DNA from 2 places in the Asticcacaulis excentricus CB 48 genome. Region 2 is predicted to be linked to the other one. Evidence: riboswitches for the same ligand, from Rfam matches in the RefSeq annotation. Region 2 holds a riboswitch; the other holds the start of a gene.
What was found. Region 2 has a riboswitch for S-adenosylmethionine ahead of ASTEX_RS13855 (threonine aldolase family protein). Riboswitches for the same ligand answer to the same signal wherever they lie in the genome.
Positions count from the first base shown of each region.

Region 1: linked by a shared signal. The riboswitch ahead of metX (homoserine O-succinyltransferase MetX) and the one ahead of ASTEX_RS13855 (threonine aldolase family protein) in region 2 are both predicted to bind S-adenosylmethionine.

Region 1 covers NC_014816.1:1,214,079-1,225,588, reverse strand. The annotation lists gene ASTEX_RS05815 (replication-associated recombination protein A) at 1-188, opposite strand, end outside; gene ASTEX_RS05810 (amino acid kinase family protein) at 269-1,948, opposite strand; gene ASTEX_RS05805 (DMT family transporter) at 2,111-3,007, shown strand; gene ASTEX_RS05800 (SDR family NAD(P)-dependent oxidoreductase) at 3,004-3,753, opposite strand; gene ASTEX_RS05795 (chalcone isomerase family protein) at 3,750-4,223, opposite strand; SAM riboswitch class I at 4,399-4,504, shown strand; gene metX (homoserine O-succinyltransferase MetX) at 4,591-5,574, shown strand; gene metB (cystathionine gamma-synthase) at 5,611-6,774, shown strand; gene ASTEX_RS05780 (GNAT family N-acetyltransferase) at 6,771-7,436, opposite strand; gene mgrA (L-glyceraldehyde 3-phosphate reductase) at 7,507-8,571, shown strand; gene ASTEX_RS05770 (organic hydroperoxide resistance protein) at 8,643-9,101, opposite strand; gene ASTEX_RS05765 (MarR family winged helix-turn-helix transcriptional regulator) at 9,261-9,710, shown strand; gene ASTEX_RS05760 (DUF4349 domain-containing protein) at 9,917-10,792, shown strand; gene ASTEX_RS05755 (TonB-dependent receptor) at 10,989-11,510, opposite strand, start outside.
Region 2 covers NC_014817.1:466,048-477,557, reverse strand. The annotation lists gene ASTEX_RS13880 (autotransporter family protein) at 1-2,370, shown strand, start outside; gene ASTEX_RS13875 (tumor necrosis factor receptor family protein) at 2,517-2,762, shown strand; tRNA gene ASTEX_RS13870 (tRNA-Val) at 3,009-3,084, opposite strand; gene ASTEX_RS13865 (HU family DNA-binding protein) at 3,181-3,459, opposite strand; gene lon (endopeptidase La) at 3,724-6,117, opposite strand; SAM-I-IV-variant riboswitch at 6,376-6,482, shown strand; gene ASTEX_RS13855 (threonine aldolase family protein) at 6,524-7,588, shown strand; gene ASTEX_RS13850 (hypothetical protein) at 7,711-7,980, shown strand; gene ASTEX_RS13845 (c-type cytochrome) at 8,153-8,656, shown strand; gene gmk (guanylate kinase) at 8,734-9,375, opposite strand; gene ASTEX_RS13835 (YicC/YloC family endoribonuclease) at 9,377-10,255, opposite strand; gene mltG (endolytic transglycosylase MltG) at 10,252-11,310, opposite strand; gene fabF (beta-ketoacyl-ACP synthase II) at 11,312-11,510, opposite strand, start outside.

The DNA.
Region 1 (11,510 bases), on a different replicon from region 2:
CCGCGATCGATGGCGCGCGCGATGGCCCCGCCTTCGCCCAGCAGGTGGTCCTGACCGACGATCTCGGACAAGGTCTGCGGCCTCAGGCGCTCAGCCAGCGGCTTGAACCCTTCGGGAGCAGCGGTCAGGGTCGGAGCGGACGGCGTCAGGCCAGCCGCCTGAAACAGGTCATGGGGCACAGAAGACATGGAACATGTATAGAACATGTTTTCGCAGGAGGAAAAGCCGTGAAATTCGGCTTTCCTGTCTTTTTACGGAGGTCGCGATCTTACCCCTTTAAACCGCGGGCGATGTCCAGGGTGTCGGCCAGCAGCGATTCCGAGGTCGGCCAGGCACCAGCCCCCTTACCCGTCACGTACCAGAACTCCCCGTTTTCCAGCTCGATAATAGCACGGTTTTGCTCGCCCTTGGCGCCCACCAAATAGTGATCGGCCGGAAGTTCCTCTAGCTTCATCGACACCTCAAGACCCTTTGAGGTCATGATCGCACGTGCCACGTAACGCAAGCCTTTGCCCTTAGGAATAACCAGCGACTCCGCCGTGATGGCCCCCACCTCAACGTGCACGGGCGTCACGCCGGGGAAGGCGATTTCGCGCAACAGGCGCAGCTTAGCGCCAACATCCGTGCCATCGAGATCGGCCGTTGAATCCGGTTCGGCAAAGCCCAGGCGGCGCGCCTCATCCATGGCCGCATCGAAGGTCTTACCCGCTTCCACCTGATCTATCACGAAGTTGGAGGTGCCGTTGACCACCCCGGCAATGCTCTTGACCTTATGCGACTTGACGGCACGCAGCAGGGCTTCGATTACCGGTGCCCCGCCGCCGACCGAAGCCGAAAAGGTGAGCGCCGCGCCCGACGCTTTCGCCGCGTCTTTCAGCTTGCCATGTACGGCGGCCACCGCTTGCTTGTTGGCAGACGTCACGCCGACGCCCAGTTTCAGAAACTGCTCCAGTAATTCCGCCGACGGCGAAACGCCAGTGCCAATATCGACAAACACATCGACATCGGCGCGGGCGAAACTGCGCGCGTCCGAGGTAAACTTACCGGCCAGCGGGTGATCGCGGCGCTTCGATGGATCACGCACCAGCACGCGATCAACCTCGATCAGGTCCGACCATTCGAGGCAGCGCTGCAGGAACATCGACCCGACGCCCCCCGCCCCCATCACCGCCACGCGGATTTTGCGCGCAAACCCCGGCGTCTTGCGCTCCGCCGTTTTGGCTCCCAGCACGGTTTCATAGCCGCGGGCCATGCCCGCGACTTCGACCTCAAGCCCATGTTCGTGCGCGTATTTCATGGCCTTGGCTTGCACAACGGGGAACGCAATCTTTTCGGCCTCATCCCATGACAGGGCAGCATAGGGCTTGGCCGTATCCGGATAGGTATTGGGATCGATGTCATAGACGGCATCGACGTCCTTATTGAGCCGCACGCGCGCCTCGACCCCGGCGTCGCGCAGGGATTTGGCGATAAAAACGGCGGTCAGATCGGAGCCGCCCCGGCCCAGAAGCACGGGCTCACCGGCGGCATTTTCCGCCACATAGCCTGGCACCACCACCAGGTCGCAGGCTTTCAGGTCGTTGACCAGCACGTCGGCTTTCAGGGTAACCGGCTGAGCATTGAAATGGTCGCCTTCGGCGGTCAGGCCGATTTCGGCCACCGAACGAAAGCGCGTCACGATCCCAGACCGCTCGCAGGCCATGGCGAACAAGGTCGCGGCCTTCATTTCCCCCGTCGCCAGCAGGTGCGGCGTGGCCGATGAGGCTGAGGCCTGCGTATAGCCAACGGCCAGGCGCATCAGCTGATCTGTCTCACCCTTGAAGGCCGAAATAACGGCAATCACCTTGTGCGCGTCGCGCACATAACGATAGACCTCGGACACGGCGCGGTGCAGGGCCGCTTCGGAGGTCAGAACCGAACCACCGAATTTTACGACAAGGGTAGACATGTTTTCAGATCCTTATTCCTATCGCCCTTACGGCAGGCGGGTGAGCATGGCGTTATAAGTCTTTTCAACGAATTCAAAGAAAAAAGATAAGGCACGCCCCGTTTTTCGTGTTAAGCGCGCGACGGCGGAGAGAAGTCGTTGCAACAGTATCTAAAATCATCTGTGAGTCTGAAGGCCTATGCGTGCCTGCTGATTGCCTCGATCCTGTGGGCGGGCAATATGGTGTCGGGCAAGCTAGCCGTGGGGCACATCAGCCCGGCCTTGCTGTCGGCCTCGCGCTGGATACTGGCGGCTCTGGTGATATTTGCCGTCTCAGTGAAACCGCTCCGCCGCGACTGGCCGGTCATCCGTCAGCACCTGCCACTGCTTCTGGCTTATGGCTTCTTCGGTTTCGCGTCGTTCAATATCCTTCTCTACACGGCGCTGGAACACACCAGCGCCATCAATGTTGTGATCGAAGACGCCGGTATTCCTCTGGTTATTATGGGGCTGAACTACGCGCTCTATCGCATCAAAGCGTCTTGGGCGCAGGTGGCGGGCTTTGGTGTCACCGCCATTGGCGTCATGTTGACGGCCACGCATGGCGATCTGCGTAATATCGTAAGGCTGGATCTAAATCTCGGCGATGCTCTTATGCTACTGGCGGTTGTCAATTACGGGGCCTATACGGTCGCGCTGCGCTATAAACCGGCGATCCACTGGCAAAGCCTTATGGCCATTCCGACCCTTGGCGCTTTAGGGGCCGCCATTCCCTATCTGCTGTGGATGTCACGCGACACCGGCATTGTCTGGCCCGACACCACGGGCTGGCTGATCGTGCTCTATACCGGACTGTTGCCATCACTGGTGGCGCAGGTCTGCTATGTGTGGGGTGTCGAACTGATCGGGGCCAACCGGGCCGGGCTGTTCATCAACACCATTCCGCTGTTCGGTGTGATCTTGTCAGTACTGATCTTGCGCGAGCCGCTGCACGGGTTTCACCTTTGGGCACTGGCTCTGGTCATTGCGGGTATCGTACTGGCCGAATCGGGCCGCCCGAAAGCCGCACAACCCACCTAACGCATCCCCTTGACAGCATTGAAATAAAGCCCGTCGGGCAGCAGGGCGAGTAGCTTGACCATCCGCGTGAAGCCCTTGGGGAAGTGGATTTCGAAGCGTTTACTGTCCAGTTCGCGGGCAATGGCGCGGGCGGCCTTTTCCGGCGTAATCATCATCGGCATCTCAAAGCCGTTCTTATCCGTGAGCCGCGTTTTGACAAAGCCTGGATTGATGACCTTGATATCTAGGCGGTCGCCGTGTTCGGCGCGCAGTGAGGTGGCCAGCGATATTACCCCCGCCTTGGTCGCCGCATAGGGCTGACCATTGGGCAGGCCACGATAGCCGGCAACCGACGCACACAAAGCGATCTGACCCTTTTCGGCCATGACCGGCAAGGTGGCCTCCACAACGTAGAAGGCCCCTTTCAGGTTGGTATCGACGATACGCCCCATATCACCAAGGTCGATCTGCCCCAGCTTCATCGGCGTGTAGGCCCCGGCAAAAAACAGCACCCGGTCAAGCGGCCCTACCGTGTCCTTCAGCCAAATGGCCGATCGGGCCACCGCCGGGCCGTCCGATACATCTAGCGGCAGGACACGATGCCCCCGGCCCTTCAGGCGCTTGCAGATCGTCTCTAGCGCCTCGGCATTGCGCGCCGACAGGATGATCTCCTCACCGCGCGCAGCCAGCCGTTCGGCCAGCGCTTCGCCTATGCCGCTGGAGGCCCCGATTATCCACGTGCGTTTGAATTTTTTTTGCTGGCTCATGCGTCCCCCAGAAGTTTGGCGCGCAGCGCTTTCGATGAGGTCCGGCTGCCCAGCCAGATGTCGAAGAACAGCCGTGTGAATTGCGTGTCGCGGATGGCACCGATGGCGCGGCCATTATGGATAAACTGAGCGTACCCGTCCGCGTTACGCACGCCCGCAATGTAGGCGCCCGAACGAATATCCGGAAAAATAGCGCTCATCTGCTGTCGCCACTCTTCCAGCTTGACCTTGTCCGAAAAGCCCTGCTTGCGGATTTCGGCGATCGAATGATCGACAATGTATCTGGCATTGAAACTTTTGAGGTAATCCAGTCGCAAGGCAAATGGCTTTTGCGGATCATAACGGCCATTGGGGGCATAGAGGCTGGCATCAAATATCGACAGGCCCAGCACGCTGTAGCGGCCCCTGCCGACTAGCTTGCCATCGGGCACGCCCGCTGGGACCTCTGCACGCACAGCAAAAGCGGTCATTGAAAGCGGCAAGGCGCCAAGAGTTGCCAAAAACGTACGACGTTTAACTTGGGTCATGAAGTCACTACGCACGACGACCGAAACCGGATGACCGGTTTAAGCGCTTCTTGTGCGGAGACACGTCATCTCCATCCCCTCTTGACGACAAAGCCGGGTTCGGCGCATAAGCTGACACAACTCATCGAGACCAGCCGAGGGACAGGCCCGACGACGCTGGGGCAACCACCGAAACTTCGGAATGGTGCCAACTCCTGCGGAAGTGCGCTTCCGACAGATGAGAGAAGCGACAGCGGTGGTGTGGCCGTGTCTTCTCCCGACTGGTCTGTTGAGTCCCTGTTTTGCACCGGACCACCGAGCTTTTACCCAGATGAGCTTTATCAAACCTCACGCCACACCCGATCTGAGCGGGACAGACATTCGCGTCGATATTCCGGACGATTTCCGGCTGCAAAGCGGACAAAAACTCGAACAGACCGACGTCGTGGCGCGCCTCTACGGCCCCGCCGATGGCCGCGTGGTGGTGGCCGCCGGTGGTATTTCTGCCGGACGCATACTGTTCGCGAAGGAAGATTCGACCGAAGCTGCCCCCGGTTGGTGGGAAGGGGTTGCAGGTCCGGGTGAGGCGCTGGACCTCAACACCTTCCGCGTGCTCTCAATCGAATTTGCGCCGCGTCTGCCTGCCTCTCAGGTTTACACTATCACCACACACGATCAGGCGCGGCTGGTGAAGCTGATCCTCGATCACCTGGCCGTCGCTCATGTTTTTGCCTTCATAGGGGCGTCGTACGGGGCGATGATCGGCCTGGCTTTTGCCGAGCTTTATCCAGACTATATCGACCGCGTCTGCTGCATCTCGGCCGCGCATCGGGCTCACCCTATGGCTACAGCCATGCGCGGCCTACAACGCCGTCTACTCAAGTTCGGGCTCGACACGGGCCGTGAGCAGGAAGGCATATCACTGGCGCGGCAACTGGCCATGACTACCTACCGTTCCGAAGCCGAGTTTTCCGAACGCTTTGACGGCCCCCCCCCGGACTGGGCGGGTGAAAATTACACGGTTTGCGGCTATCTGCGGGCGCGCGGCGATGCCTATGTGTCGAACGCGAATCGCTGGATTTCAATGTCAGATTCGCTTGATCGTCATCGCATCGATCCGGCCAAGATCAAAGCCAAGGTGTTTCTGGCCGCCGTGCCGACCGACCGACTGGTCCCCTATTCCGATATGCAGACCCTGAACGAGACGCTGACAGACAGCGTCTTTATCGAATTCCCCTCGCTTTATGGACACGACGCTTTCCTGAAAGAAATCAGTTTGGTGTCTGATATAGTTCGCAAATCACTTAAGGATTAGTCGGCTTCCCCAAGAGGAACGCTGGCAGGAACGAAAATGTCAAAAGATTATCTCAAAGACGCCAAACTCGGCACCAAGGTCATCAATATCGGCATCGACAGTGACCGTGCGCATGGCGCGGTCATGCCGCCGATCTACCTGTCATCCAACTATTCCTTCGCCGGTTTCGGACAAAAACGGGGCTATGACTATGCCCGCTCAGGCAATCCGACGCGCGACATCATCGCCGACGTGATTGCCGAACTGGAAGGCGGTGCGGGTGCGGTGATGACAGCGTCCGGGCTCGCGGCGCTGGACCTTCTGTGGCAGGACCTGCCCAACAAACGCGTGATCGTGCCGCACGATTGCTATGGCGGGACGCAGCGCCTGCTCAATGCCCGCCATCGTCAAGGGTTGATCGAAGTCGTCTATGTCAATCAGGGCGATGATGCGGCTGTGGAGTCCGCCCTGTCTCAGCCGGCGGGTATGCTGCTGCTGGAAACACCATCCAACCCGCTGATGCGCCTTATCGACCTCGAAAAGCTGATCGCGCTGGGCCACGCCGCCGGGGCCAAGGTCGCCGTAGACAACACCTTCCTGTCCCCGGCTCTGCAAAACCCCATCGCCTTCGGGGCCGACTTCGTCATCCATTCGACAACCAAATACATCAACGGCCATTCAGACGTCATTGGCGGCGCACTGGTCTGCACGACGGCAGAAGACGTCACCACCTGTCGCTGGTGGGCCAACTGCCTCGGTTCGACGCCAGGCGCGTTTGACTCCTACATGACCCTGCGCGGCGTGCGCACGCTTTTCGTGCGCGTCAAGCAGCAGCAGGAGTCGGCGCAGGCTATAGCCGAATTCCTTGATGCCCACCCCGCCGTGTCGCGCGTCTTCTATCCCGGCCTGCCCTCACACCCACAGCACGCCCTGGCTATGCGTCAGCAAAAGGGCTTCGGCGCCATGATGAGTTTTGAACTGGCCGGCGGGCTTGAGGCCGTCAAGCGCGTGTTTGACGTGATCGAACTGTTCAGTCTGGCCGAAAGTCTGGGCGGCGTCGAAAGCCTGATCGTGCATCCGGGATCGATGACCCACGCGGCCATGTCGCCGGAAGCGCAAGCCATGGCGGGGATTACTGAGGGCCTGCTGCGCCTGTCGATTGGCCTCGAAGACCCGACAGATCTCATTGCCGCACTCGACCGGGCCTTGCGGTTGGCCTAAGCCTGTTTGGTTTTGAGGCGGAAAATCTGGCGGCCCGTGCCATCGAAATTGGCCGGGTCGAGCCAGGCCTCGTAGGCCGAACGGATGCGCGGCCATTCCGAGTCAATGATTGAAAACCAAGCGGTATCGCGGTTTTCGCCCTTCGTCACCATGTCATTGCGGAAGGTGCCTTCGTAGGTAAAGCCGAACCGTTCTGCCGCGCGCCTAGACGCCTGGTTGGCGGCATTGCACTTCCATTCAAAACGCCGATAGCCCAACTCGTCGAACACATAGCGCGCCATAAGAAACACGGCTTCGGTGGCCAGCGCCGTGCGTTGCAAAGCGCGCCCAAACAGCACCGCCCCAATTTCAGCGCTGCCCTGCGCCTCGCGGATACGCATGAAAGAAGCCATGCCCATGATCGTGCCGTGCGGATCGATGATGACTTGTGTTTCCCAGCCTTCCTGTGCGCGTTTGGCTTCGAAATCGCGCTCAAAGGCCGCTTCGCCAATAAACGGACCGAGCGGCATGTAGCGCCACAGAGCGCCATTGGCCTCACCTCCGGCGACGGCATAAAGCCCCGCCCGATGACGCGCCCAGTCGAGCGGTTCCAGACGGCCATAACGGCCCGCAAAGGTCTTCGCCGCCGGTCGCGGACGCGGCGTCCAGTTTTCAAGACTCATGGCTCATCCCTACTTCCCAATCGCCCTAAACCATCATAACCCTAGCAGCAACGAAAACCGGGAGCCGTTCATGACCTATTCTGCAGCCACCACGCGCTATGACATCATGCCCTACCGCCGCTGTGGCGCTTCGGGCCTGAAACTACCCGCCATTTCGCTGGGGCTTTGGCATAATTTCGGCGATATTGACCGCCTTGATACACAGCGCGCTCTACTGCGCGCGGCCTTTGACCGGGGCGTCACCCACTTCGATCTGGCCAATAATTACGGCCCGCCAGCGGGGTCTGCTGAGGTGAACTTCGGGCGCATTTTTGCCGAAGATTTCAAGCCTCATCGGGATGAGCTGATCATATCGACCAAGGCCGGCTGGCAGATGTGGGACGGTCCCTACGGCTCGATGACCGGCACGCGCAAGCACCTTATCGCCTCATGCGACCAGAGCCTGAAACGCATGAGACTCGACTATGTCGATATCTTCTATTCGCACCGCCCCGACCCCCACACCCCGGTGGAAGAAACCATGGGCGCGCTGGCGACACTGGTTCAGCAGGGCAAGGCACTCTATGTCGGCATTTCCAACTATGGACCGGAACTGACGCAGAAGGCGGCCGATATTCTCAAATCTCTGGGTGTACCGCTGCTGATCAGCCAGCCGAACTATAGCCTGCTGGATCGCTGGATTGAGCCGGCGCTGCTGGAAACGAATGCGCGCAACGGCGTCGGCACTATTGTCTTTTCACCTCTGGCTCAGGGCTTTTTGAGCGACAAGTATCTAAGCGGTCTGCCCGAAGACTCACGCGCCGCCCGCCTCGACTGGGTGCGCGCCGGTCTGACCGACGCCAAGCTGGCTCTGATCCATAAGCTCAATGAACTGGCAAAGGCGCGTGGACAAACTCTGGCGCGCATGGCTCTGGCCTGGACATTGAAGGACGCGCGCGTCACCTCAACCCTGATCGGAGCGCGCACGGTTGAGCAATTGACCGACAGCCTCAGCGCGCTGGACAATCTCGCCTTTGATGATAACGAACTGACACAACTGGACCAGTTAACCCGCGAGGCCCTGCCCGGCATTTTCACCGCACCGCCGAAATCCACCGGTCAGGACCTGATCGACAACCCGCACTTCAAAGCCTGAAAAAAAGCGCCGGAGGTCGCTCCGGCGCTCTTATTTTTGAAGGGTTATGCGCAAAGCCTACTGCGCAAAGCCTACTGCGCGACGATCACCTCGCCTGACGCCGCCTTGTGGATTAGGGTGACGTTGATATTGCCGCGCGTGGCGTTCGAATAGGGGCAGACCACGTGTGCGGCTTCGATAAGGTCGCGGGCTGCTTCGTCGGGCACGCCGGGCAGGTTGACCGTGAGCGTGACTTCGAGGCCGAAACCGTTGGGAATCTGGCCGATACCGACCGCGGCGTCGATGGAGGCGTCAGCGGGAACGGCGACCTTCTTCTGACCGCCCACAAATTTCAGTGCGCCGATAAAGCAAGCCGCATAGCCCGAGGCGAACAGTTGCTCCGGGTTAGTGCCCTCCCCGCCACCGCCGCCCAGTTCATTCGGCGTCGAGAGCTTGACCGACAGGCGGCCATCAGGGGTGGAAGCGGTGCCTTCGCGGCCACCGGTAGCCGTAGCGTGAGCGGTATAAAGCGCGGTGATCGAGGTGGTCATGGTCAGGTTTCCTTTGCAATTAGGGTAAGTGAAGAACCGCCAGCGGCGTGTCTGAAATCTAGATAGATTGTGCACAATCTTTTGTCAATTGCATTGCGCGCAATTTAATTGATTTTAAGCGATATTTGTGATATCCCTTTGCCAAGTCAGGAGAAAATCATGCCCTCGCCCCTCATCCCCGCGGAAATGCGGCTTGAAAACCAGATCTGCTTTGCGGTCCATAGCGCGGCGCACGCCTTTGCGCAGGCCTATAAACCTCTGCTGGAACCCATGGGCCTTACCTATCCGCAGTATCTGGTCATGCTATTGCTGTGGGAGAAAGATGATCGTTCGGTGAGCGAACTGGGCACGCCGCTGTTTCTCGATTCCGGCACGCTGACGCCGCTGCTCAAACGTCTTCAGACGCAGGGCCTGATCGACCGCACCCGCGACCCCAAGGACGAGCGCGTCACCCGCATCACGCTGACGGAAAAGGGCAAGGCTCTAGCGGCACAGGGACAATCCATCCCGCAGGCCATGCTCTGCGCCATGGGCAATATAGACCTGCCTCACTTGATCGCGCTGCGTGATCAGGTCAAGGCCTTGGGCCACACCCTGCGTGCCGCCTGACTGAGATTTTGCCGCATTGGCGACACAATGCGACCCGGGGCTCAGCGCTGCTTTTCGATAAAACCAAAACAGATCAATGCCATCACAACCAAATCACGACATTATCACGTAAACGTGATAATGTCGTGAAAATGACGTGATTCCAGCGCGAGATGAAGGCCGCCGCTCTCGACTGCGGCATCAACCTTCGTTTTGGGGAGCCCCTAATGTCGCCTCGTTTGTCCGGCCGTCTGGCCGTCGTTCTGCTGTCCGCGTCCTTGCTCACCGTGTCGGCCTGTTCCAAACCCGCCGAAGAAATGACCACGACCGAGGACGCAGCCCCCACCGCTGCCGAACCTGACACGACGCCTTCACAACGCGTCGATCCGGCCTCGGTTCCCCAACTGACCTATGATTATCGTTTTGATCTCAGCGCGCCCGATAAAACGGTCAGCGGCATGATGGAGGGCCATCGCGAGGCCTGCACCGTGGCCGGCCTTACCATCTGTCAGGTTCTGTCCCTGAGCAGTCAGAATACTGGGAAAGACGGCCAGTTCCACACCCTGACTCTGCGCGCCACGCCGCAATGGATTGGCCTCTTCCGCAAAAATCTCAATAACGAACTCAAGGCCACCGGCGCGGCCATCGAAAGCCAGAGCATTGCCACCGAAGACCTCAGCCTGAGCCTCATTGACACTGAGGCGCACATCAAGAACCAGACGGCCTTACGCGATAATCTGCAGGCAACGCTACGCAGTCATAAAGGAAAGATGAATGAAGTCATCGAGTTAAAGCAACAACTGGCCACAATCCAATCCGATATCGACAGCGCACAAACAGCCGTCGCCACGATGAAAAAGCGCGTCGCCATGTCAAAGCTGACCTTGACCTATCGTCCGGCCTCGGCGGTTGCCGTAGATGGCACCTGGGCGCCTCTGAAATCCGCGTTGTCGGATGTCGGCCCGAACATGATCTCGGTGCTGACCGTTATGGTCGCCGTGGCGGGCTACCTCCTGCCTTTAGGCCTGATCGCCGCGCCGGTCGTCTGGTGGGCCCGTCACCCGCGCAAGACGACAAAACCTACTCGGAACGGCAACACCTAACCTGAGCAAAGAAAAAAGCACCGCATCGAATTCGATACGGTGCTTCCTTTCCGGGATCGAGGCATTGCGGCCTCCCCCCGCTCAAAGGATTTTAGAGCATTCGTCGGCTCATTTGCGCCGCCGCCAAATGGCTCTAAGTTTTTGTTCGGTCGCGCAATTTTTCTGAAAAGTGGAGTCCAGTTTATCAGATTGCGCTCTAGAAGTTGAAACGCACACCGGCGACGTAGCGCGGGCCAAAACGTTCGAACTCGATCGGATTGGTCGAAACCGTGCCGTAACGGCGCGCGCCCTGATTGCGCAGGTTCGAGCCATCGAAGTACCATTCCAGATTCTTGTTGATCTGGTAGCGCACCGACAGATCGACTTCTTCATCGTCGTCCCAATAGATGTCGCCGTTATCGGAGGGCACGGCGACGCCGCCAACCATGGTGTAGCCACCGATGTCCTGTATCCAGGCCGTGCGGTACTGATAGGCGAGACGCACGGTAAGGCCGTACTTTTCATAGATCATCTGGAGGTTATAGACACCTTCCGACGTGCCCGGCAATTCAGCCTTGCGCGCCGGCACGATGTTCGGAGCCGCCTTGGTGCCGACATTGTAAGCGGGAATGGTGACTTCCGAGTCCGCGAGCGTGGCCGAAGCCTTCACGCCGAAACCGCCCAGCCAGTCCGACCAACCGAGGTCTTCAACCAGCTTTTCCGCACTGTAGGAGGTAAA
Region 2 (11,510 bases):
AAGGGCATACTGATTCAGTCCACCATTGCCGATACTGATGCTTCGAAGGCGGAAGCCGAGCGCAATAACGACGAAGACGGCAATGGTGTCACCGACACGGGCGACGGTGCCGCCAGCCTGTCGCAATATGGCGGTGCGGCGGCCCTTAAGGTCGGTTCGTCCACGCAGGACATCACTATCAACGCGATCAATATCGCGACGACCGCGACGGATACCTATAAGAACCAGAAGTTCGGTCTGGTCGTGCGCGGCAGCATCGCCTCTTCCGGCGTGTTCGAAGGCGTGATCGCCAAGGCCATCGAAACGGGTGGCATGGGTCGCAACGTCACCTTTGAAAACGGCATCCTGATCAACGGCACCGTTTCGGCCTCTTCCTACCTGGCCGAAGCGCGAACCGCCAACCTTCTGGCCGGGACGTTCGCCAACGTCTTTAATGTCGGTGGCACCCTGCGCGCCGCCAACAGTTCCACCAAGAACGAAACCGCCTATGCCCTGTATATCGGCTCAGGGGCTAAGGTGCCCGAAGTCAATGTCAGCGGTACGATCAGCGCGGCGTCAACGGGCTCCAAGTCGAACGCGACGGCGATTTTTGATGGCTCGAACACACTGGTACGCCTGAACAATACCGGCAATATCACGGCCTCGCTCACCCAGACCGACGACGATGCTAATGGCGTGGTTGACCCGACCACCAACCGGGCCGTGGCCATCGATCTGAGCGGCAACACGGCCGGCGTCACCCTGGTCCAGACCGACCTCAAGCCGGATGATAACACAGTCGCCGCCCCCGTTATCTCAGGCGATATCCGACTGGGCTCGGGCAATGATGTCGTGAAGATCGATGGCGGCTTCGTCATCGGCAATATCGACTTTGGCGCCGGCAGCAACAGCCTGAGCATCACCACCAACGGCATTGTTGGCGGCAAGATGACCGGCTCCGGTACGGTGTCGCTCGACATCGTGAAAGGCGCGCTCAATCTCGACACCGGTTCCAAGCTCAATGCCACGACGGTGAATGTGCGCAAGGAGGGGACGCTGCGCTTTGTGCCGGATACAGCCAACCCCAACACCCCCCTTATCGCCGCCTCCGGGGCCGCCGTGTTTGAAACCGGCGCCAAGGTGCAGATCGGCATGTCCAGCATCGTCAAACCGGCGACGCGCTATACGCTTCTGACCGCTTCGAACATCACGCTCGGCACCCTCGATACGGCCAGCCTCGACAGCAATGTCCCCTATCTGTACAAGGCCGCCCTTTCGACCAATACGGCCAATACGGCGCTGTACGCCGATGTGCGCCTGCGTACACAGAGCGAAACCACCCTGTCGGTCAATGAGTTCGCGGCCTTCGATGCCGTTATGACCGCCGCCCAGGGCAATGCCAGCGCCACACGCGCCCTGCTCGACCCGACGACGGCGGATGGCTTTAACAAGGCCTATCTGTCCTTCCTGCCCGACTATTCCGGCGAAACGCTGCTGACCCTGTCCAAGAGTAATGACGGCCTGTCGCGCACCATGGCCAGCCAGTCGATTATCCCGCAGGCCGGCGTCAACCAGTACTGGGCGCAGGAATACGGCTTCCAGATCAATCGCAACCGCACCGACGTTACGGGCTTCGAATCGACCGGCTTTGCCTTTGCCGGGGGCGTTGAGCGGGGCATTACCTCGACGCAGGCCGCGGGTCTTTATCTGGCCTACACGGCCACCAACCCCAAGGGCACGCTGGGCGCGCCGGACGAAGACCTCAGCTCGACCGACCTGTCTCTGGGAGCCTATTGGCGCATGGATAACGGTTCGGGCCTGAAAGGTTGGGTGCGCGGTGGCGTGGGCTACGCCAACTTCGAATCGAAGCGTCAGATCCTCGAACCCGCCTTCATCGCCAGTTCGACCGCCAAGTGGAAGGGCGTCAGCTATTCGGGTAGCATCGGGGCCTCCTACAGCGTCGATGCCGGCTGGCTGAGCCTGACCCCCATGGTCAGCGCCGACTATTTTGGCCTGAAGGAAGACGCCCATACCGAGACCGGCGGCGGCACGGCCTTCGACCTGTCGGTGGATGAGCGCACCGGCCATATCTTCAGCGGCACCGCCTTGCTGAATATCGGCCGTTCGAACAAGAACGCCCTCTTCCGTCCGGAAATCTGGGTTGGTTACCGCAATAATTTCTCAGCGGAAATCGCCGATACGGTGGCCCGCTTCGGCACCGCCACCCCGTTCACGCTCAAGGGCGGCGACATCAAGGGCGGCGCACCGATTGCCGGTGTGCGCCTCGCAGCTTCGAATGAGTACAGCTATTTCGGTATCGAAGCCGAATATGAAAAGTACGACGCCTACGACAACGTGTCGCTGTCGCTGCGCGCCCGCTTCCAGTTCTGATCTGTTCCAGATCGGACCGCAAAAACCGCCGGTAACCCCGGCGGTTTTTTTTATGCGCTTCCTATTCGCCGCGGCTGTTATCCGTGCTGAGCGCTTTCACGGCTACGCCTATCCTCGGACCTTCGAAGAGATAGAGGAGCCTTCCTATGGCGAGTACAACGACGGCCCCCGGTAAGGGCACAAACAGCATTCTCATCCTGATTGGCGTGGCCGTGATCGCGCTTTTGGCGGTCGGTGCCGTGTTTCTGATGCAGGACAACCGTAGCGGCTCTGAGCGCATGGGCGATGCCGTAGAGGCCCTGCCGCAGGGCGTGGACAAGGCCGCTGATGAGTTGGGTGATCAGCCCCCTGCCGAAAACATCAAACGCAACGCCGAAAAGGCGACAAACTAAAAATCAGACCGGCCTGAGAACGTTCAGGCCGGTTTTTCTTTGCCGCTTTGGACGCGCAAAAACCAGTATGATGTGTGGGGAAATCGATGGCGATTACGGGATTGAACCCCTTTAGCGTCTGCAAACAAGCAAAGACGCGTCGGTTCGCAAATCGTAAGGGGAAATAGTGGGAGATGACGGGATCGAACCCCCGTTTGCGTCAGCAAGCACACAAAGATGCGGCGGTTCGCAAATTGTAGGGGGAAATGGTGGGCGATGACGGGATCGAACCGCCGACCTACTCGGTGTAAACGAGCCGCTCTGCCAGCTGAGCTAATCGCCCCTCCACAGGGGACCGGATATAAAAAACCGGAGGCCGGTCAATGCCAACCTCCGGTCCCGAAGTCAAGCCGTTTCGGCTTAAATTCTGTGAGTGGTCTTAACCGTTCAGGGCGTTCTTCAGGCCTTCGCCGACGCGGAAGCGCGCGGTGACCGAAGCCGGACGCGAAACGGTTTCGCCGGTACGCGGGTTGCGGGCGGTGCCGGCTTCGCGCTTCACAGCGAGGAAGGTGCCGAAGCCGACGAGGCGGACTTCTTCACCCTTTTTCAGGGCGTCCACGACGGAATCGGTGAAGGCGTCAACGGCCTTCTTGGCTTGTTCCTTGGTCAGGCCCGCCTGATCGGCAATGGCGGCCACGAGTTCAGCTTTGGTCGTCATAAGTTTCTCCCTGCCCGCCATGACGGGCATTTGTGTGAACCGTTCCCTGTCGGACTCAGCGAGTCGTCGGCGGGTGGACCCGATAGAGACTACAAAAACCCCCGCTCGTCAAAAGCGAAATCGCATTTTTTGCACTGCAAACCGAGTTTTTTTAATGACTTACACAAAAAAGAGCGAAATTTGAGGCGCTTAGCCTGCAAATTCCGCTCTTTTTTCTCAACCGTTTTGGCGAGTGCACGCCAAAATAGCGCTATCCCTTACGGCTTAATGGGCCGTAAGACCGTCTGCGTCATCCGCAGCGGGCACCGCGGGGGGCGGAATCACCGGCTCCACCCACTCGATAGATTCGAGCGGCCGGGTCAGGGCGTGGGTCAGAACCTGTTCGACATGGCTCACCGGAATGATCTCCAGACCGGCCTTCACATTCTCAGGCAGTTCAGTCAGGTCCTTCTCGTTCTCCTTGGGGATCAGCACGGTCTTAACGCCCGAACGCAGCGCCGCCAGCAGCTTTTCCTTGAGGCCCCCGATGGCCAGTACGCGGCCGCGCAGGGTGATTTCGCCGGTCATGGCGATATCCTTGCGCACCGGAATACCGGTCAGGACCGAAACCATAGCGGTGACCATGGCCACGCCGGCCGACGGACCGTCCTTGGGCGTGGCACCTTCGGGGACGTGCACGTGGACGTCGGTGCGTTCAAAGACCGGCGGCAGGATGCCGAACTTCGGCGCCAGCGCCTTGACGTAGGAATTGGCCGCCGAAACGGATTCCTTCATCACGTCCTTGAGGTTACCCGTGACCTTCATATTGCCCTTACCGGGCATCTTGATGGCTTCGATGGTCAGGATGTCGCCGCCGAATTCCGTCCAGGCCAGGCCCGTGACGATACCAACCTGATCGGTTTCATCGGTTTCGCCATAGTGGAATTTGCGCACGCCGGCATATTTGGCCAAGCGCGCCTCATCCACCGTGATCGAACTGACCTTCTCACGCGCCAGGTCACGGATAGTCTTGCGCGCCAGATTGCCCAGTTCCCGCTCCAGCGAGCGCACGCCCGCCTCGCGGGTGTAGTAACGGATCAGGTCGCGGATGGCCTGTTCAGGCACGATCCACTCGTCGCCTTGCAGGCCGTGATCCTTTGCCAGAGACGGCAGGATGTGGCGCTTGGCGATTTCGACCTTCTCGTCCTCGGTATAGCCGGGGATGCGGATGATCTCCATGCGGTCGAGCAGGGGCTGAGGCATGTTGAGCGAATTGGCCGTCGTCACGAACATGATCTTGGACAGGTCGTAATCGACCTCCAGATAATGGTCGTTGAAGGTCGAATTTTGCGCCGGGTCCAGCACTTCGAGCAGGGCCGAAGCCGGGTCGCCGCGCCAGTCGGCGCCCATCTTGTCGATTTCATCGAGCAGGAAGAAGGCATTGGTGGTCTTGGCCTTCTTCATCGACTGGATGATCTTGCCCGGCATAGAACCGATATAGGTGCGACGATGGCCCCGGATTTCCGATTCGTCGCGCACGCCGCCGAGACTGATGCGCACAAATTCGCGGCCCGTCGCTTTGGCGATGGACTTACCCAGACTCGTCTTACCGACGCCCGGAGGCCCCACAAGGCACAGGATCGGGCCTTTCAGCGTGCCCATACGCGCCTGTACGGCCAGATGCTCAAGGATGCGCTCCTTGACCTTCTCAAGGCCGTAATGGTCGGCATCCAGAGTATCTTCGGCCTTGCTGAGGTCGATCGGCTTGGGCTTGGACGCACCCCACGGGATGGCCAGCAGCCAGTCGAGATAGTTGCGCACCACGGTCGATTCGGCCGACATGGGAGACATATGGCGCAGCTTGTTCAACTCCGACATCGCCTTGGCGCGGGCTTCCTTGCTCAGCTTGGTCGCCTTGATCTTCTTTTCGAGTTCGAGGATCTCGTCCTTGGCGTCGTCCTGCTCACCCAACTCGCGCTGAATGGCCTTCATCTGCTCATTGAGGTAATATTCGCGCTGGGTCTTTTCCATCTGGCGCTTGACGCGCGAACGGATCTTCTTTTCGACCTGAAGGACGCTGATCTCACCTTCCATCAGGGCATAGATCTGCTCCAGACGCTTGGCGACCGCAAGTTGCTCCAGAAGCTGCTGCTTCTCGCCGATCTTGATGACCAGATGCGCGGCAATCGAGTCGGCCAGCACGTCGGCTTCCGACACTTCGGCCAGAGCCTGAAGCGCTTCCGGCGGAATCTTCTTGTTGAGCTTGATGTAGTTTTCGAACTGATCGGTGACGGCGCGCACCAGCGCTTCGAGGTCCGGGCCCTGCGTCACGGCAGGCTCCAGCGCATAGGCTTCGGCCTCATAGAATTCGCTGCGGCCGGTAAAGCGCTTGATCTTGGCGCGCGACTTGCCTTCGACCAGCACCTTGACCGTGCCGTCCGGCAGCTTCAGCAACTGCAGCACATTGGCCAGAACACCAATGTCGTAAATGGCGTCGGCTTCGGGATCATCGTCACCGGAATTTTTCTGGGTAGCCAGCAGAATCTGCTTGTCGCCCTTCATCACCTCGTCGAGCGCCTGCACAGACTTTTCACGTCCGACAAACAGCGGCACGACCATGTGCGGGAACACCACAATATCCCTTAAAGGCAATACGGGTATGGTTAGAACATCAAACATTACTTACTCCTGAGCCGGACAGCGCGCCTCGCCAAGGCGTCCAACGACCACCCTGCGTAAAGAAAAAGGGCGCGTTCTCCGGATATATACGCGCAATGCCTGCGCAGGGGTTCACCATTCACCTTAGACGATTCCTCGGCTGAACCTAGGCTGAATGTGGGACTTTACCACCCATATTCAAGGGAGGCCGGATCGGGCCCCGCCACCGGTTTCCGCAGAAACTTTCGCTTGCGCGAGCGCTTATGAACGGCTATGGCGAAAAGGCATCCAGAGTTAAGCGACGCGCTTAACGCCAACCTGCCCTTCCCGGCAAGGTGGCGTCCGGAAACGGAGATGCGGCCGAACCGGCAATTAACGGGACCAAGGCTCATGCGTCGCTCAACTCATTTTATCTGAGAGACGCCCCATGCCGGACACCGCCCTGCCCCTCACGATCTTAGCGCCGCAGCAATTCGCCAGCGACAACTATGCCGGCATCTGCCCCGAAGCGTGGAACGCCATGCACGAGGCCAATGCCGGCTCGGTCCCCGCCTATGGCGACGACCCCTGGACGCAGCGCGCCGCCGACGCCCTGCGCGACCTGTTCGAGCATGAGGCCGAGGTCTTCTTCGCCTTCAACGGCACAGCGGCCAATTCCATGGCCCTTGCGTCATTGTGCCAGTCCTATCACAGCGTCATCTGCTCGGCCACGGCCCACGTCGAAACCGACGAATGCGGCGCGCCGGAATTCTTCTCCAATGGGTCGAAACTGTTGGTCGCCGCCTCGACGGACGGTAAGCTGACGCCAGACGCCATACGGGCTATGGCCACCAGTCGCTCTGACATTCATTTCCCCAAACCACGCGCCGTCACCATCACCCAACCGACCGAAACCGGCCTCGTCTATACCATCGACGAAGTGAAGGCCATTGCCGCCGTCTGCCTGGAACTGGGCCTGCGTCTGCACATGGACGGGGCGCGTTTTGCCAATGCCTGCGCGGCGCTCAACTGCGCCCCCGCAGACATCACCTGGAAGGCCGGGGTCGATGTTCTATGTTTCGGCGGCACCAAGAACGGCATGGGCGTGGGCGAAGCCATCCTGTTTTTTGATCGCGGTCTGGCGCAGGATTTCGACTATCGCTGCAAACAGGCCGGGCAACTGGCCTCCAAAATGCGCTTTCTGGCCGCGCCGTGGCTGGGCATGATCAAGGACGGTGCGTGGCTAAGGAATGGTCACCACGCCAATGCCTGTGCCCGCCGTCTGGCCGACAAAATTTCCGGTTTACCGGAAATAGAGCCCATCTTCGCGGTGCAGGCTAACGCGGTCTTCCTCAAGGCACCTGAGAGCGTTCTGGACGCCCTGCGCGCCAAAGGCTGGCGCTTCTATACCTTTATCGGTGGTGGGGCGCGCCTCATGTTTGCCTGGGACGCTGACCCGGCGAGGGTAGATCAACTGGCCGCCGATATTAAAAACGCATCTGAAAGCAAATAATCCGGCGCATTTTCTGAGAGTCCACTTGCGGTCTCGGCGAACCACCTGCGGCATTGCGCGCATTGATTATTTACCGGGCCGGGCGCATCCTGATCGCTCAACCACAAGATGGGAGATGGATCATGCCCGGACTGGCCTACCGCTTTTTCGACAATAATACTGGTGAAGAGGTGTTCGCCTCGGATGATTTCGACTTTGCCGCCATGCCGACGGTCAATCACCTGATCCGCGATCCGGAACTGGTGGCGCGCTACGGCGGCCCGGCGGTCATCAATCGCATCGAACAGGGCGAGGTGAACACCGCGGGTGCCGTCGAATACCGAATCTTTATCGACGGCTCTGAGGAGCGCCTGAATTCGCAGGACATCGACGAGAATTACCGACGCTCCTGAGCTTTTCTTTGTAAGGCACTGATTTTAAAAAGCCGCGTCCAATGGAGGCCGCGGCTTTGTTCTGTCGGGATGCCTCCTGCTGCGGCAAGGCGTCACAGCCCTCCAGGGCGTCACCTCTCGCCAAAGTCCACTCTGTCAGCTAAACGCTTGACGTGAAGCCATGGAGACTTTGATGCGCGCAGCCCTGTTTTTTGCCCCCCTGACCCTTGCCCTGTGTCTGTCAGGCTGCGGCGACAAACCCGCAGAAACGGCAAGCGAAACCGCTGCACCACAAGCCAGTGTGCCGGCGGTCGAGGGACCGTCCGAAGCGGAAAAAGCCGCAAAACTTGCTGCCCTGCCCGCCCCCTACAATACGGCCGATCTCAAGGCGGGTGAGAAGGCGTGGACCAAGTGTCGCTCGTGCCATACGCTGGTCGAAGGCGGGGCCAATATGGTCGGCCCCAACCTTTACGGCGTGTTCGGGCGCAAGTCAGGCAGCAAGGCCGATTATCAGTATAGCGACGCGATGAAAGGCCACAACGCCGTGTGGGACTTTGCTACGCTCGATGACTATATCACCCATCCGCAGGCAACCGTCCCCGGCACCAAGATGGGCTTTATGGGCCTTAAGGACGAGACGGAGCGTCACAATCTGATCGCCTATCTCAAGGTCGAAACCAGCCCGGCCCAGAAGTAAGCAAAAAGCCCTCCGAACCGTTCGGAGGGCTTTATAGTTCCGGGGTGAAGGGGGCGAGCCCCCTTCCTCTTTTGAGCCTAAAGCGGCTCGCTCATCAGCTCATCGACAAACGGGGCGATCCACAAACCACGTGAACGGCGCGCCGTTTCCGAATGATAGATGTGCACCAGTTCAGCATAGGAGCGGTCGAAATCATCATTCAGAATAACGTAGTCGTATTCGGCCCAGTGCGCGATCTCACCTTTGGCGCGGCTAAGACGGCGCTGGATGACGTCATCAGCGTCCTGCGCGCGGGCATAAAGGCGGCGCTTCAGTTCTTCCATCGAGGGCGGTAGGATAAAGACACGCACCACATCCGACGGCGCCTTGGCCGAGATGCGCTGCGCCCCCTGCCAGTCGATATCGAACAGCACGTTCTGCCCCTGCGACAAGGCTTTTTCCACCGGTTCACGTGGCGAGCCATAGCGGTGGTCGTGCACCGCCGCCCATTCCAGCAGGGCGTCGTTTTTGACCAGATCATCCATCGCGGCGTCGCTGATGAAGTGATATTCGCGGCCATCCTTTTCACCGGGGCGCGGTGAGCGGGTGGTCACCGAAATCGACAGGTCGAGATCGGCGTGATCGGCCATCAGGCGACGGCACAGAGAGGTCTTGCCCGCGCCCGAAGGCGAGGAAACAATCAGCATAAGGCCGCGGCGAAGACGTTGGGAATTAGGCATATTACTCTACGTTTTGAACCTGTTCTCGGAACTGGTCGATAACCGACTTTAACTCCAGACCGACCTTGGTCAGGTCGCTAAAAGCGGCTTTCGAACAGAGGGTATTGGCTTCGCGCATGAATTCCTGCGACAGGAAGTCGAGCTTGCGCCCCTGCGACTGGCTGTCGCTCAGGAGTGTATGCGCGGACGCGATATGGGTGCGCAGACGATCCAGCTCTTCACGAACATCGGCCTTGACGGCCATGACGGCGGCTTCTTGCATGACGCGCTCCTGAAGGTCAGAACCGGGCAGAAGCTCATTCAGGCGCCTGGTGAAGCGTTCGCGGATCACTTCGGTCTGCTGCGCCGCCAACGCCTCGGCCCGATCCACGGCTTCGGTCATCGCGACCAGGTGCTGGGCCAACACCTCAAACAGCGCCCGCCCCTCGTCCTGACGTGCGGACTTCAGATGCTCCAGCGCTGCCCCTAGATCGGCCAGCAGGGGCGCTTCCAGCGCCGCCAAGTCGGTATCGGTTTCCGCACTGGTCGCTTCGATGACTCCTCGCAGGGACAGAAGCCCGTCCAGTGACGGCATGGTGGCCTGACCGGCCTGCATCAGGCCCTGGCCCACTTCAAGATACTGGCTGAGGACCGCGTGATTAACACTGTAGCCAGTCTGGGCCTCGGTCGTCTGGATGCTGAGGTTCAAAGACACCTGGCCGCGCTGAAAACGCTGCTTGACCAGATCGCGCGCCGCCCGCTCCACATAGTCATAGCCTGAGGGTACGCGCGTTTTGAGGTCCAGAGACCGCCCATTGACTGAACGCACCTCATAGACCCAGGCGAACGTCCCATGATGGCCTTCCACCCGCCCGAAGCCGGTCATGCTTGACAGGGTCATTTACCGGTGTCCTTGACGCGTTGGGCCGAAGAGAGAGTCGTTTGCGCCTCGATCTGACGCCATTTAGCCACGTTGATCAGGTGCTGCTCATAAGTTTCGGCGAAGATATGCCCGCCCGTGCCATCAGCGACGAAATAGATATCGTTGCTCGACGGCGGGTTGAGCACGGCCTTTAAGGATTCCTTGCCCGGATTGGCGATCGGAGTGACAGGCAGACCGTCGATCAGATATGTGTTCCACGGGCTGGGCGTGTCCAGTTCGGAGCGTTTCAGACCCCGCCCCAGAGGCTCACCTTTGGATACGGCATAGACGACGGTTGGGTCCGATTGCAGGCGCATCCCGTTACGCAGGCGGTTCACAAACACCGCCGCGACCTTCGGACGTTCATTGGCCAGCCCCGTTTCCTTCTCAACCACGGAAGCGAGGATCAGGGCCTCTTCCTTGGTTTTCAAAGGCAGATCCTGCGCGCGTGTCGCCCACAGCTCATCAAGTGATTCACGTCCGGCGGCCAGCATGCGGTCCAGCACAGACTGACGGGTTTCACCGATCTCGTACTGATAGGTTTCGGGCAGAATGGAACCTTCGGGCGGCACCTCGACATCACCGGTCAGGCCCTGCGTCGCCATCAGAATGCGCACTGCCTGAGCCGAGGTGCGTCCCTCGGGAATGGTAATGAAGTGCTGCACCACGCGGCCCTCAAGGATCTGATTGAGGACGCCGATCATCGACAGGCGCGACGGGAACTCATAGGTGCCGGCGCGCAATGCGTTATCACGCCCATCCAGCTTGGCAGCAATGCGGAAGAAGGTCACCGAGCGGATGACACCCTGCTGTTTCAGCTTGCGCGCTATGGCATTAAGCCCCTGCCCGCGTTCAACCGTCACGGCGGTGACATTCCCGGATTTCGCCGATGGTCCGGGGCCATAGGTGTTGGCAAAAACGAACAGTTCTGCCGCCAGAAGCAGCAGGACAATACCGGACAAGAGGCCCGCCACCGGCGCCATCAGACGCCGGTCTTTGCGCCGCGGGGCTGGGTGGGCCTTCTGCTTTGCCATCTTAGTCCACTTTGCCGAGGATCAGGGCCGCATTGGTGCCGCCGAAGCCGAAGGAGTTAGACAGGACCTTGTTGATAGTCATCGGCTTGGCCTTATGAGGCACAAGGTCGATGGGGGTTTCATAGGCCGGGTTGTCGAGATTAATGGTCGGCGGCGCGATCTGATCACGGATGGCCAAAGCGCAGAAGATGGCTTCGACC